One region of the Bacillus sp. VA13 genome, then DNA from elsewhere that is predicted to be linked to it. Evidence: riboswitches for the same ligand, from Rfam matches in the RefSeq annotation. Region 1 holds a riboswitch; each other region holds the start of a gene.

Evidence for each region. Region 1 has a riboswitch for cyclic di-AMP ahead of ktrA (potassium uptake protein KtrA). Riboswitches for the same ligand answer to the same signal wherever they lie in the genome.
Region 2: linked by a shared signal. The riboswitch ahead of AC0C66_RS16060 (dicarboxylate/amino acid:cation symporter) and the one ahead of ktrA (potassium uptake protein KtrA) in region 1 are both predicted to bind cyclic di-AMP.
Region 3: linked by a shared signal. The riboswitch ahead of kimA (potassium transporter KimA) and the one ahead of ktrA (potassium uptake protein KtrA) in region 1 are both predicted to bind cyclic di-AMP.

Annotation. Positions count from the first base shown of each region.
Region 1 is NZ_JBVQPP010000005.1:298,609-301,874, reverse strand. It holds gene betB (betaine-aldehyde dehydrogenase) at 1-1, opposite strand, end outside; gene gbsR (transcriptional regulator GbsR) at 191-733, shown strand; gene bslA (biofilm surface layer hydrophobin BslA) at 939-1,484, shown strand; cyclic di-AMP (ydaO/yuaA leader) riboswitch at 1,631-1,779, shown strand; gene ktrA (potassium uptake protein KtrA) at 1,852-2,520, shown strand; gene ktrB (Ktr system potassium transporter KtrB) at 2,527-3,266, shown strand, end outside.
Region 2 is NZ_JBVQPP010000004.1:133,744-137,009, forward strand. It holds gene AC0C66_RS16060 (dicarboxylate/amino acid:cation symporter) at 90-1,328, opposite strand; cyclic di-AMP (ydaO/yuaA leader) riboswitch at 1,402-1,531, opposite strand; gene AC0C66_RS16065 (AI-2E family transporter) at 1,580-2,632, opposite strand; gene dctP (C4-dicarboxylate transporter DctP) at 2,783-3,266, opposite strand, start outside.
Region 3 is NZ_JBVQPP010000004.1:150,319-153,584, reverse strand. It holds gene AC0C66_RS16155 (cellulose biosynthesis cyclic di-GMP-binding regulatory protein BcsB) at 1-1,512, shown strand, start outside; cyclic di-AMP (ydaO/yuaA leader) riboswitch at 1,646-1,789, shown strand; gene kimA (potassium transporter KimA) at 1,983-3,266, shown strand, end outside.

The DNA of each region.
Region 1 (3,266 bases):
TATAAGCCTCCTTGACGTAAATAAAGTTTGTTAAATAAAAATTTAACGTTTTTAACAACCTTAATCTAACATACGAATTTTAAACTGTCAAAGCCCCATTTTGATTTTTCTTTTTGACATTTCTTTATGTTTCGTTAAGATAAAGAAATAACTTAACGAATTTAATTTTCTAAAGGAAAAGAGGGTCAGTATGGATGAAAATCCAGAATTTGCAGCTATAGAACAGGCTCGGGATCTTGTTATCGACTCCATTGCTGAAACGATGGATCTTTACGGAATTACCCGCAGTGTCGGGATTCTATATGGGACGATGTATATGAGGGATGAGATGACGCTTGACGAAATGCGTGAGGAATTGCAAATGAGCAAGCCAAGCATGAGCACAGGCGTCAAAAAGCTTCAGGACTTAAATGTAGTGAAAAAAACATTTCACCGGGGCATCCGCAAGCATACATTTGTAGCTGAAAAAGATTTCTTCAAATTTTTCACAAATTTCTTTCCGCCCAAATGGGAACGGGAAGTTCAGGTAAATGTAGCAGCAATTGAAGAAGCTCAGGCTGATTTACAAGAGGTTTTAAACAAAGACAGTCTCAGTGAGGACATCAAAAATGAAGCACTGCAGTTATACGAGCAGCTGGAAAGCTCTAAAGCTTACTATGATTGGCTGAAACGGCTTGCTGAATCGGTGCAGAGCGGGGAAATTTTTAAATTTATACCAATTGTAACAAAGTAAAACAAAAACGCCTGGGAAACCGGACGTTTTTTTGTTCTTTTATATGTAATTACTACAAATTTGAAAAATACGGGAAAAACACCCCATTTACTTCCAAAATATTTGATGGTAATTTTATGTAGGTAAAATTTGTATTTGGCCGTTCAGAGGAGGTGAAAAGCGGGCAGGCCTGTATATTTTATAACTTTTTAGGGGGAATTTTATTATGAAACGCAAATTATTATCTTCTTTTGCAATCAGTGCATTAAGTCTCGGTTTACTCGTTTCAGCACCTTCAGCTTCTTTCGCGGCTGAATCTAAATCAACTTCCGCTCATACTGAGTCTACTATGAAAACACAGTCAACAGCTTCATTGTTCGCAACAATTACAGGGGCCAGCAAAACTGAATGGTCTTTCTCAGATATCGAATTGACGTATCGTCCAAACACGCTTCTCAGCCTTGGCGTTATGGAATTTACATTGCCAAGCGGATTTACTGCAAATACGAAAGACACAATGAACGGACGTGCGTTGCGTGAAACACAGATCCTCAATAACGGGAAAACAGTAAGAATCCCTCTGGCACTTGATTTGTTAGGAGCTGGCGAGTTCAAATTAAAACTGAATAACAAAACACTTCCTGCCGCAGGTACATATACTTTCCGTGCGGAGAATAAATCATTGAGCATCGGAAATAAATTTTACGCAGAAGCCAGCATTGACGTGGCTAAGCGCAGCACTCCTCCGTCTCAGCCATGCGGCTGCAACTAATCTAAAAGACCGGTTAACGCCGGTCTTTTTTACGTTTTTGACCTCCCCCTTTTTCCTCTTTTTCCAGTTATCTTTTTCTAGTTTGAAATTTAAATTGACAAACTCTAGAAACAGGAGTAAATTCTTGAGTGTTCAATTTCATACAGTCTCTTTTACCGCTTAATCAAATACGAACGGGGGAACCAACGATTGGCTGTTTTTTTAACAGCCTTGGGGTGAATCTTACTAAGTAAGAGGGGGTACTCTGAATCCCTAATCCGACAGCTAACCTCGTAGGCGTTTACAGAGAGGAGGTCTATTAGCGGCCATTCTTCGAAATGGTCTTTTTTGCTTCAAAACGTTAATTTCACTAAGGGAGTTATGAACATTGGGAAGAATAAAAAATAAGCAATTTGCCGTGATCGGACTGGGCAGGTTTGGTGGAAGCATTTGCAAAGAGCTTCACAGAATGGGCCATGAGGTCCTTGCGATTGATATCAACGAAGAAAAGGTAAATGCATACGCTTCTTACGCAACTCATGCGGTGATCGCCAACGCCACCGAAGAAAACGAATTGCTATCGTTAGGAATACGCAATTTTGAATATGTGATCGTTGCAATCGGAGCGAATATTCAAGCGAGTACCCTGACCACCCTATTATTAAAGGAGTTTAACATTCCACATATTTGGGTGAAGGCTCAAAACCATTATCATCATAAGGTGCTTGAAAAAATCGGCGCTGACCGCATTATTCATCCTGAAAAGGATATGGGCGTCAAGATCGCACAAAGCCTTTCTGATGAGAACGTTTTGAATTACATTGATTTATCTGATGATTACAGTATTGTCGAGCTGCTGGCAACACACAAGCTTGATTCAAAATCGATTATTGATCTGAATGTAAGAGCGAAGTACGGCTGCACGATCCTGGCCATTAAACATCATGGAGATATCCGTCTTTCTCCAGCACCTGAAGACATCATACACGAACAGGATTGCCTGGTGATCATGGGGCACAAAAAGGATATTAAACGTTTTGAAAACGAAGGGATGTAGACATAGGTGACACTTCAAAAGGATAAAGTGATCAAATGGGTTCGTTTTACACCGCCTCAAGTGCTTGCAATTGGTTTTTTTCTTACCATTATCATCGGGGCTGTGCTGTTAAAGCTTCCGATTTCTACAATGAAGCCATTATCATGGATAGATGCCCTTTTTACTGCAGCTTCGGCTACAACTGTTACAGGGCTTGCAGTTGTCGATACCGGTACAGAATTTACACTTTTCGGGCAAACTGTCATCATGGGGCTGATTCAGATCGGCGGGCTTGGATTTATGACTTTTGCTGTTTTGATCGTCATGATATTAGGGAAAAAAATCGGATTAAAAGAACGAATGCTGGTTCAAGAAGCATTAAACCAGCCGACAATCGGCGGCGTCATAGGCCTTGTCAAAGTCCTGTTTCTGTTTTCCATCAGTATTGAGTTGATAGCAGCACTCATCCTATCCATCAGGCTTGTGCCCCAGTATGGTTGGGCATCCGGCTTGTTTGCCAGTCTGTTTCACTCAATATCTGCTTTTAACAATGCCGGGTTTTCGTTGTGGCCGGATAATTTGATGAGCTACGTTGGCGATCCTACAGTTAACCTAGTGATTACTTTCTTATTTATCACAGGAGGAATCGGATTTACCGTTCTGTTTGACATTATGAAAAATCGGCGATTTAAAGCCTTTTCTCTACATACGAAAATCATGCTGACAGGAACCCTGATTCTGAATGCGGTCGCTATGCTTGTGATCTT
Region 2 (3,266 bases), on a different contig from region 1:
AGCCTTCCTCCTTTTTCGACAAAAAATAAACAGTGCCCAAAAATTAGGCACTGTTTGTATTATAGCATTTGTTGCTTCCAAATGTTTGGTTAAACCGATAGAGTCGGCGTTTGCTCAGGCTGTTTGTTCTTTTCTGTTTCTGTAATAATGACGGCGCAGGCCGCGTCTCCTGTTGTGTTCACCACTGTACGGAGCATATCAAGCAGACGGTCAATTCCAAGAATTAATCCGATTCCCTCGACAGGCAGGCCGACAGATTGAAGCACCATGGCGAGCATAATCAAGCCGACTCCAGGAACACCCGCGGTACCGACACTTGCTAACACTGCCGTCAGTATCACCATCAGCAGCTGAGTGAATGTCAGATCATGCCCGAATACCTGCGCAATGAAGACAGTGGCTACCCCTTGCATGATGGCTGTTCCGTCCATATTAATTGTAGCACCGAGCGGCTGGACGAAGCTGCTGATCGGCTCAGGCACTTTTAATTTTTTCTGGGCCACATCCATGGATACCGGCAGGGTCGCATTGCTGCTGGAAGTACTGAATGCAACGACCATAACCTCTGAGAAATTTTTAAAGAACGTAATCGGATTTCTTCTGGCTATAAGCGCAACCGTAGATCCGTAGGTAACGACTGCATGTATCAGTAATGCAAGGGTTACCACAATCATGTACAAGCCCATCGCTTTCATTGCACTGAACCCTTGGCTTCCGATAGCTGTCGCAATCAGACCGAATGTACCATACGGAGCGAACTTCATTACAAGATTCACCAGGTACATCATCAATTCATTTCCTTGTTCAACAACTTTGAGAAGCATATCCGCTTTTTTTCCTAGCATTGTAATCCCAAGCCCTACAAAAATGGCAAAAGCGATAATTTGCAGCATATTTCCTTCCGTCATCGCTTGCACAGGGTTGGTCGGAATAATGTTTAACAGGGTGTCCGCAATACTTGGCGCTTTTTCAGCAGTGAATTCGGCAGACGATGTATCATACGTTCCAAACTCTCCCGGTTTGATGACAAGAGCTAAAATGATGGCAATGGTTATCGCCACTGCTGTCGTGACGAGAAAATAAGAAATCGCCTTTACACCGATTCTGCCAAGCTTCTTAGGATCGCCCAGCCCGGCTACTCCGAGTGTCAATGAGAAAAAGACAATCGGAACGACAAGCATTTTAATGAGGTTTAAAAAGATGGTGCCCAGCGGCCCGAATACAAATTTATTTAAATTTTCAAATAATTCAGGTGATGTTACGTTAAGAATAATCCCCGTCACCGCACCTAGCACCAATGCAATGATTATCTTTGTAGCCAGTTTCATCCGCATTCCTCCCTTTTTTGAAAAAAAGCCCGCGAGAGACTCCCGTGGGCTTTGGCTGTAACTTCAAACCACAGGACTCTCTCTTCACGCTGATGAGGTTAGCTGACGGGTTCGGACGAAGAGATGTCCGTTTTTCAGATGAAAAATTAACCCCAAAAGATTGGGTCCCCCACTCCTTTAAAAGGATTAAGCGTGTGGCTTACTATTGTATGATTTAGTTTATTTATACAGAAAAGATCCAATTTTGTAAACTATTTTTTGTTACTTTTCTCTTGGAATCTTTTGGGTCCTTCTTCCTTGTTGGTGACATCAAGAATATCTAGGAGAAACACAAAGATCGGAATCCCGATAATTAGACCCCAAATGCCGAAAAAGTGCTCAGAGAAAATGAGTACTGTGAAGGTGAAAAAGATCGGCAGCTCCGTTTTCGCAGACATCAGCTTCGGATTTAAGAAATACGTTTCGATCGCATGTATGGCGAATATGACAAGCACAATGTAGAGCACATACATTCCGCCGCCAGTGCTGTAAGCGATAATACTGAGCGGGATCAGAGAAATGACGACGCCTGCTACAGGGATCAATCCAAGGAAGAACACCATAATAGAAAGCCCAAACAGCTGCGGGAAATGCATAATCCAAAGCGCGATAAACGTCAGAATACAGTTGACGAGCGCAATGATGAATTGAGCCTCAAGCACCTTGCCGAACGTTCTTGCAAATTTGCTTCCGAAAAAAGCAATTTCCTCATAAAAGACCGCCAGTTTGCTCGTTTTAAATTTCGCCATGAATTCAGAAAGCCGTTTTTTCTCAAATAAGAAAAACATGCTGAGAATGAGCGCCATTACGATCTGCAAGCCAAATGTGCTGATATCGGCCAGATACGTATACACCACATTGAAACCCTCTTTGACATATGAACTGACATTAATATCTCCGAAAACACTGGTGATCTCATCAAAGAAAGGGATGGTGTCCGGGTGATACGCAATATGTTTAATCTGCTTTACCAGCTGCTGAATCTGCGCCGCGACGACAGGATAAAATACAAACCCCCCGACTGTAAGCAGCACAGCCAGCAACATGTAAAGAAACGTAATGACCACCCGCTGGCTCACACGGAAGAACTGGCTTAAAAACTGCCGTACGACAAGCTCCAAACGATCCATAAGAAATGCGAAAATGAAAGTCAGCAATATTAAGTTGATCATGCTCTTAAATAGGTATAACACACCAGTTAACACGACAAAGACGGAAAAACGCCTTACTCCCGGGTGCTGAAAAAATTTAACTAAAGCGGCCATTTATACACTCCTGTTAGGACAAACGTCCTTCATTCAATATAGTATCCATTTGTAAATTATATAACAAAAAAATGCTGAGGTCTCTGTCCTCACCTTAATTATTCTTAAACAATTAAAAAAAACGGCCCCATGGATGGGCCGTTCTTTTTTTCAGACTGCTGTTTTCATTTTTTTCATGCCTTCTACAGCCTCTATGCTTTTTGCTTCATCGAATTCATTTTCGCTTTTTGCAACAATAATCGTGGCGATTCCGTTTCCGATCAGGTTCACAATCGCTCTTCCTTCACTCATAAAACGATCGACCCCAAGCAGGAGTGCAAGACCCTCCAGCGGAATGACCTGAAGCGCTGACAGTGTTGAGGCAAGGACGATAAATCCGCTTCCCGTCACACCGGCCGCTCCCTTCGATGTCAGCATCAGAACGAGGATAATTGTAATTTGCTGGCCGATGCTGAGGTCTACTCCAAACACCTGTGCCAGAAAAACCGTCGCCATTGATAAATAAATGGATGTGCCGTCAAGGTTAAATGAATAGCCCGTCGGAATGACAAGCCCGACAACCGATTTCGAACAGCCGTAGCGCTCCATTTTATCCATCATTCGCGGAAGCACTGATTCTGAAGAGCTTGTGCCA
Region 3 (3,266 bases), on a different contig from region 1:
CCAAGTTCGGCCGAAATTGAAGCTGCAGTTAAAACAGAAGGCTATTTGAAAACGGCGGACAGCAGTGTCAGCATTTCGTATGTTACGGAATCTGAACTGAAGAAAATCGACAAGCCGACGATTTTCATCGGCGTGGACAAGCATTGGGACGGCAAGGTGAAAAAGCTGATGAAACAAGCCGGCTTACAGGCAAAAGGAGACAAGCTCCTGCTTGCGGAGCGGGTGCTGAAAGCAGAGGGCAAGCAGCAGCCGGTTCTGTTTGCGCAAGCGTCATCCGATGATGTAATCACTGAAAAAATCAGTGTCATCACGGATCAGACTTATACAGGCCAGCTCAGCGGCGACACACTCTCAATCAGCAAGCTGAAGCAGGCAGAAAAAAAAGAAAGCAATAAGCTGACTCTCGAGAATTTTGGAGCGGGTGATATCACAATTGGAGCTGACAAAACTTCTTCTGCACATTACTTTTATCCAGCTTCGGCGGTTTTAGACCAAAACCAATCAGCAAAGCTGTCGCTCAAGCTGAAGAAGTCCGAAACGATTCAAGCCTTAACGGCGGAAAACGAATCGGTTTCTCAGGCGGCAGAACTGAAGATCATGATCAATGGCCAGCCGCACTCGGTCCGGCTTGATGATTTAGGAAAAGAAGATAAAAACGGATTCTATCATGTCATGGTAAAAGTGGACCCTAAACTGCTGCAAAAAAACCGCTACATTGATATTCAGTTCGTTACGACTGGGCTAAAGGAAAACAATCCTTGCAACACCACTGATGAAGAAAAGTGGGTCTTTATCGATAAAAGCAGTACATTGTCTTACGCCATCAAAGATATGTCTCCGTCAGCGGATTTCCAAGAGTGGCCGCTTCCTTACGCTGGAAATCAGGAACAAACAACGCTAATCGTGCTTCCTGACACCGTAAGCCAATCGAAGCTTGCGGAACTTTCTCTCGTAACGGAGTCCTTCGGCAGTGAAGCGCAGCACTCATATACGGTGAAAAAATCATCTGATGTAACAGCAAATGATGCCAAAGGGCGGAACCTCATTTTCATAGGGGGTATCGATCAATTTTCTCTTCTGAAGGAGAAATCATCAGATCTGCTTGTTCCGCAAACAAAGAACGGCTCGTTTGATGTATCAGGTTTTGAGATGCTGAATGAGACAACAAAACGAGTGGCATTTACTCAAGCATCTCCTTGGGATACACGCTACACAATGGCTGTCTTTGCACCATCAAAAGGAACTGGCACGGCTGTCACGAAAGAGATCATCAGTTATCTGAATAGTACCGATGACTCGGCAACCGTCGTTAACGAAACCACCAGCCAGCAGGTGTTTACAAACCACCAGCAGCTTAAATCTGAAACTAACAGTTCCAGCGCAGAGCAATCATCACAGGATAATAGCCAGAAATGGCTGTATATTGGTGTGCTGGCACTTATTATGGTGATTGCGGCTGTGTTCATTTGGGTTGCCGTAAGACGAAGAAAAAGAAAGACAGATACAGAATAAAACAGAGGCAATCTAGCCTCTGTTTTTTTATTTTTGGTATGTAAATTCCATTTGTGGAACCTATCATTTTATTTTTTTCGCCCGGCCAATAAGCCTCTTTACAACGTGCAGGAACGGGAGTATGATCTCTTTTAGAAAACAATCGCTTAATCTGAAATCAGAGCGGGGGACCCATTAGAACGGCTTTTTTGCCGTTGGGGTGAATCCTTTTAGGTAGGGCAAACTCTCATATGCCCGAATCCGTCAGCTAACCTCGTAAGCGTTCGTGAGAGGAGATGAATGAAACCTGTGTTCGATGTGATGGCACAGGGGCATCCGTTTGCCTCTGTGTTTTTTGCTGTTCATTTTTAGAATGCAAATCGCATACAGAGACATCATAGCAGAAAGGACTATTACAAAATGTGAGAGCTAGATGCTGATGTTTTTATTGTTTTAATTGAAAAATGAGAAATTAAAAGGGGAAGACATCGATGTATCATTCAATCAAACGTTTTTTGATTGGGAAACCACTAAAATCTCAAGCAGCTGGAGAGCAAAAACTGACGAAATTAAAAGCCTTAGCGATGCTTTCCTCAGATGCGCTTTCATCTGTCGCATACGGCACAGAACAAATTTTAATCATTTTGGCAACAATCAGTGCTGCTGCATTTTGGTACTCCATTCCGATTGCGATTGGCGTCCTCATATTGCTGCTCGCACTGATTCTTTCATACAGGCAAATTATTTACGCTTACCCGCAGGGCGGCGGAGCGTATGTTGTGTCGAAAGAAAACCTCGGTGAAAAGCCGGGATTGATCGCAGGCGGTTCACTGCTTGTCGATTATATTTTAACGGTAGCGGTAAGTATTTCCGCAGGAACGGACGCTATCACGTCGGCCTTTCCTGTATTGCATGATTATCATGTGCCGATTGCTGTTTTACTTGTTTTAGTCATTATGATTTTGAACCTGCGCGGGCTTTCGGAATCAGCATCGATTCTTGCCTATCCGGTTTATCTGTTTGTGGTGGCACTTTTGGTTTTGATAGCAGTCGGGTTGTTTAAACTCATGACAGGGCAAATAGACCAGCCAGTCCATCATACACCGCTCGGTACACCTGTAGCCGGCATTACGCTGTTTTTGCTGCTCAAGGCTTTTTCTTCGGGCTGCTCGGCTTTGACCGGGGTTGAGGCCATTTCTAACGCGATTCCTGCTTTCAAAAACCCGCCTGCGCGAAACGCGGCTAGAACTCTTGCAATGATGGGCATTTTGCTGGCGATTCTGTTTTCTGGGATCACGGTGCTCGCATACGGCTATGGAACGGCGCCGAAGCCCGATGAAACGGTGGTTTCACAAATTGCGTCTGAAACCTTCGGGCGGAATGTGTTCTACTATGTGATCCAAGGTGTCACATCACTTATTTTGGTCCTTGCGGCAAATACGGGATTTTCAGCCTTCCCGCAGCTTGCCTTCAACCTGGCGAGAGACCAGTACATGCCGCGTATGTTTACAGTCAGAGGCGACCGCTTAGGCTTCTCAAATGGGATTATCTTTTTAGGCGTTGCTTCGATTGTGCTCATCCTGCTATTCGGAGGACAGACAGAGCATTTAATCCCGTTATATGCTGTGGGCGTATTTATTCCATTTACGCTTTCGCAAACCGGCATGTGCATAAAATGGATTAAGCAAAAACCAAAAGGGTGGATCGGAAAAATGCTGATCAACTCCTGCGGCGCTTTGATTTCGTTTATGGTTCTGTCGATCCTGTTTGTGACG